DNA from 2 places in the Levilactobacillus sp. FUA 3915 genome. Region 1 is predicted to be linked to the other one. Evidence: predicted binding sites of a transcription regulator. Region 1 holds the regulator's gene; the other holds the start of a gene.
What was found. The regulator HrcA, encoded in region 1, represses chaperone genes, less so after heat shock. The targets are predictions, from matches to a motif close to TTAGCACTCNNNNNNNNNGAGTGCTAA.
Positions count from the first base shown of each region.

Region 2: groES (co-chaperone GroES) is a predicted target of HrcA. The motif match lies at 994-1,020, and genes of this name have one in related genera.

Region 1 is NZ_CP168704.1:2,609,046-2,611,251, forward strand. It holds gene ribF (riboflavin biosynthesis protein RibF) at 1-120, shown strand, start outside; gene hrcA (heat-inducible transcriptional repressor HrcA) at 759-1,796, shown strand; gene grpE (nucleotide exchange factor GrpE) at 1,817-2,206, shown strand, end outside.
Region 2 is NZ_CP168704.1:305,450-307,655, forward strand. It holds gene groL (chaperonin GroEL) at 1-613, opposite strand, end outside; gene groES (co-chaperone GroES) at 674-958, opposite strand; gene ACEPST_RS01850 (redox-sensing transcriptional repressor Rex) at 1,639-2,206, opposite strand, start outside.

The DNA of each region.
Region 1 (2,206 bases):
CACCACCGGCTTCGTGGCGAGGTCAAATTCGATGATGCGGATGGCTTAGTGGCCCAGTTGAAGCAGGACGAGGACGATACGCGGGCCTACTTCCAGCAACTAGCAGCGCACGAATCGTAACGGGCTAAACTAGTCTTTGTTGGCGCCTCCGGGCTGGTGAAAATAGGCCGTGACGCTGTGGGCGCACGTCTGGAGCCGAAGGGCGGTCTCCAGACTTACTTTGAGCCGAAGACCACGTCTCAAAGACAGCAGTTGCCTAAGCGGGAAACCCGCTAAGGCAACTCCCACGGCTGAGCCCATTTTCACCAACCCTGCGGCTAGCACTGGTTTGGACCGTGACACAGTCGTTTTTGAGTCCTGTGTCGTTGGTTGAAAGTAATGTTGGCCAGTGTAATTTGAAATTAACTTAATCATATTTCACAATAAATCGTGTCACGCACTTCCTGAAACCAGGTTGTGGCGTGGCATTTTTAATTTGTGCTCGGCTATTTTGACAAATTAATTGGGTGAATGTCGGGGACGTGTTACCATCTGGCGTGGTGATACTGGTGGTAACGGCTATTATTGGTTTAGGACCGGTTACCCTTAAAAATCACCAAAAATGGGTATTTTTCTCAGTAAATTCCAAAAATTAGCACTTAATAGCAACGATTGCTAAAAATTCTACCAGATTTCTTGACTTCAAAACCGGGTTTTGCTACATTATATATGTGTCTTAGCACTTGTGATGTTTGAGTGCTAAAAAAGGGGTGATTGTGATGCTTTCAGAAAGACAAATGATGATTCTGCGAGCCGTTGTCCGCGACTTTACTAACACTGGTGTGCCAGTGGGGTCCAAGACATTAGCCAAGCAGTTACCCATCCACGTAAGCTCAGCGACAATTCGTAACGAGCTGGCGGCGTTGGAGGAGCAGGGGCTCATTGAGAAAACCCACTCGTCTTCCGGTCGAATTCCTTCTGGCGAAGGTTACCGGTACTACGTCGACCACCTGGTTAAACCAGATCCGTTACGGCCCAACGATATGGACGTGATTCAGTCTTCGTTAGGCGGCGATTTCCATAAGATTGACGAAATTATTTCGCAATCGGCAACGATTTTGTCCAACCTGACCAGCTACACGGCCTTTACGTTGAAGCCTGAATTGAAGAACAGTCGTCTCAGTGGGTTCCGGTTAGTGCCACTCGGCAAGCGGCAAGTGATGGCCATCCTCGTCACCGATAGTGGTGACGTGGAGAACCAGACCTTCGACGTGAACGAGACGGTGACTGGCGACCAGCTTGAGGCGGTCGTCCGGTTGATTAATGATCAGCTGGTTGGTTTGACGTTGCCAGAAGTCTTACAGAAGTTACAAGCAGATATTCCGATGAAAATTGCCAATTATTTACAGAGTCCTGAGGGCTTCCTGGATATCTTTGGCGACGTGCTCACCCGGGCCGCACAAGAGCGGTTCTACGTGGGCGGTCGGCTCAACCTGTTGAACTTCTCACAGGACAGTGACGTGGATTCACTGAAGTCGTTGTATTCATTGATCGATAAGACCGATGACATTGCCAACGTCCTGGGGCAACCGAGTGATAAGATTTCCGTGCAAATTGGAAATGAAATGACCAACGATGCGCTCCGTAACTTCAGCTTGATCACCGCCACCTACGACGTCAACCAGCACGGCAAGGGTATGATCGCCATTCTGGGGCCAACCCGGATGCCATACTCACGGATGCTGGGAATTGTCGGTGCGTTTCGTGAAGAGCTCGCGAAAAAACTATTAGATTATTATCGGTTTTATGACGAGTAAAGAAAGGGAGGTTTTTTATCGTGGCTGACAAGCAACAACCATCCACTGATGATGAAACTGCGGCAAAGGCCGCCACTACTAAGCAAGACCCAGACAAGACTGAGCAAGGCACAGCAGCGGAACCCAAAGCCGCCGCTAAGCCAACCGTTACGGCTGAACAGTTAGCCGCCGTGCAAAAGAAGGTGGATGACTTCGAAGACAAGTATCTTCGGGCCGAGGCGGAAGTGCAGAACATGCAGGCGCGTTACCAAAAGGAACAAGCGTCGCTCATCAAGTATGATGGTCAGCAACTCGCGAAGGATGTGCTCCCCGTGATTGATAATTTGGAGCGAGCTTTAGCGGTTGAAGCGACCGATGATGCCAGCAAGCAGATCAAGAAGGGTGTTCAGATGACCTATGACCACATGGAA
Region 2 (2,206 bases), 730 kb from region 1:
CGGTAACCATGTATTGTGACATGTACCCACGATCGAATTGCATCCCTTCAACAACGTCCAAGCTGGTATCAACCCCACGAGATTCTTCAATGGTGATGACCCCGTCGTTTCCAACCTTTTCCATGGCGTCAGCAATTAACTTACCTGTTTCCTTGCTGGCAGATGAAATAGAAGCGATTTGGGCGATATCTTCCTTAGTCTTCACGTCGATGGACATCTTGTGTAAAGCATCCACAGCGGCGTCAGTAGCCTTTTCGATCCCGCGACGGATACCAACAGGGTTGGCACCGGCAGTGACGTTCTTCATCCCTTCGTTAACGATGGCTTGCGTTAAGACAGTGGCCGTCGTGGTCCCATCACCAGCGATATCGTTGGTCTTGGAAGCAACTTCGGAAACTAACTTCGCACCCATGTTTTCAAAGTGATCGTCTAATTCAATTGCCTTAGCAATCGTAACACCATCATTCGTGATGGTTGGGTTGCCGTAGCTTTGTTCCAAAACCACGTTACGACCCTTAGGCCCTAAGGTGGTCTTGACCGTATCAGCTAACTTATCAACACCAGCAAGCATCTTGCTGCGTGCATCTTCAGAGAACTTTAATTCTTTAGCCATTTTTTACATTCACCTCATACTAAATTTTTTAAATAGTTGCACGTATTAGTGGGAAAGCAATTAGTCAACGACAGCGACTAAATCCTTTTCGTGTAAAACAAGGTAAGTCTTGTCTTCGTACTTAACTTCCGTACCGGCATACTTATCAAACAATACCTTGTCGCCAACCTTAACAGCTGGGGCTACCTTATCGCCATTGTCTAACACACGGCCATCGCTGACAGCAACGACATTGGCCGTTGAAGGCTTTTCCTGAGCATTACTTGCTAAAACAATGCCACCAACCGTAGTTTCTTCTTCTTGTGGTTGATCCAAAATGACGCGGTCTCCTAATGGTTTTAACACTTGAATCCCTCCAATAAACTTACTTTTTAGCACTGTTAGCACTTGACTAACATAAGTGCTAATCACAATATCTAATATATGGTTTTTCCTCGTAAAAATCAAGGAATTTGGCAAACAAATTCTCGAGTGCTAATTGGTCAGTCCACTGATGCCTTGTGGGCCTAAGGATGACCGCACATTGTATGAATTTATTCATAGACGAAGACCGGCAACATCTCGTTGGCAGCGCCTCCAGTCAGACGGAAATCCACCAGTGGGCGGCAGGGCGCAACTGGCACCACCGGCCGGCAATTAGGCCAACTTGGCGCCACTAGCCCGCCACTTTCAAGTCCCCATCAGCTGGACTGACCATCCTCGTTGTTTCCTATCATACCGACCTCCTGACAAATTGCCATTAATTTGATATGCTCCCCTGCTCGGTAAACCAATCAGTTTGGCATCGGGCCAAGATAGCGGTCGCTTCCAGCACTAACATGCGGGGGTATGGCCCTGTTGCCCCCTGAGTGACTAGGCCCCCAATCTGATGACCGTCGACACAGTTAACGTAGTTGTTTTTAAGTACACAATCACAAAGTCGTCAAAGTGAAGGCTTTTTTCACCAATTTCGGCAAATTTGACCGCAGTCTTTCACAAATGGCAACAAAAAAGCCGCAACCTACGAATAGATTACGACTCCCTGATTATTCTTTGTTGTAGTGTTCCAAGAAATAGATCAGCGTTTGCAATTCGTTGGTCAAATCAACGTTTTGCACACGGACATCCTTAGGCACCGTGACCCGCAGTGGTGTGAAGTTCAAGATACCCTTCACCCCGCCGGCAACGGCGTCATCTGTGACGGATTGGGCTACGTCGGCTGGGACCGTTAAGATGGCCACTTGAATCTGTTGTTCTTCCAGCTGTGTCCGCAGCTCTGACATGGGGTAGATCGGCACGCCGCTTTGAATCGTGTTGGCAATATCTGCGTTCACGTCAAAGGCCGCACTGATCCGCACGTTTCCGTCTTGATGGAAGTTGAAGTTCAAGAGCGCATGGCCCAAGTTCCCGACCCCAATCAAGGCAACGTTCGTCAGCCGATCTTGGTTCAAAATTTTCTTAAAGAACTTAATTAAGCTCTCAACATCGTAACCGTATCCCCGTTTACCGAGGGCACCGAAGTACGAGAAATCACGACGAATGGTGGCAGAGTCAACCTTAACGGCTTCTGACAATTCCGTCGAAGAAACACGTGTCTTGTCTGCATCCAACAAA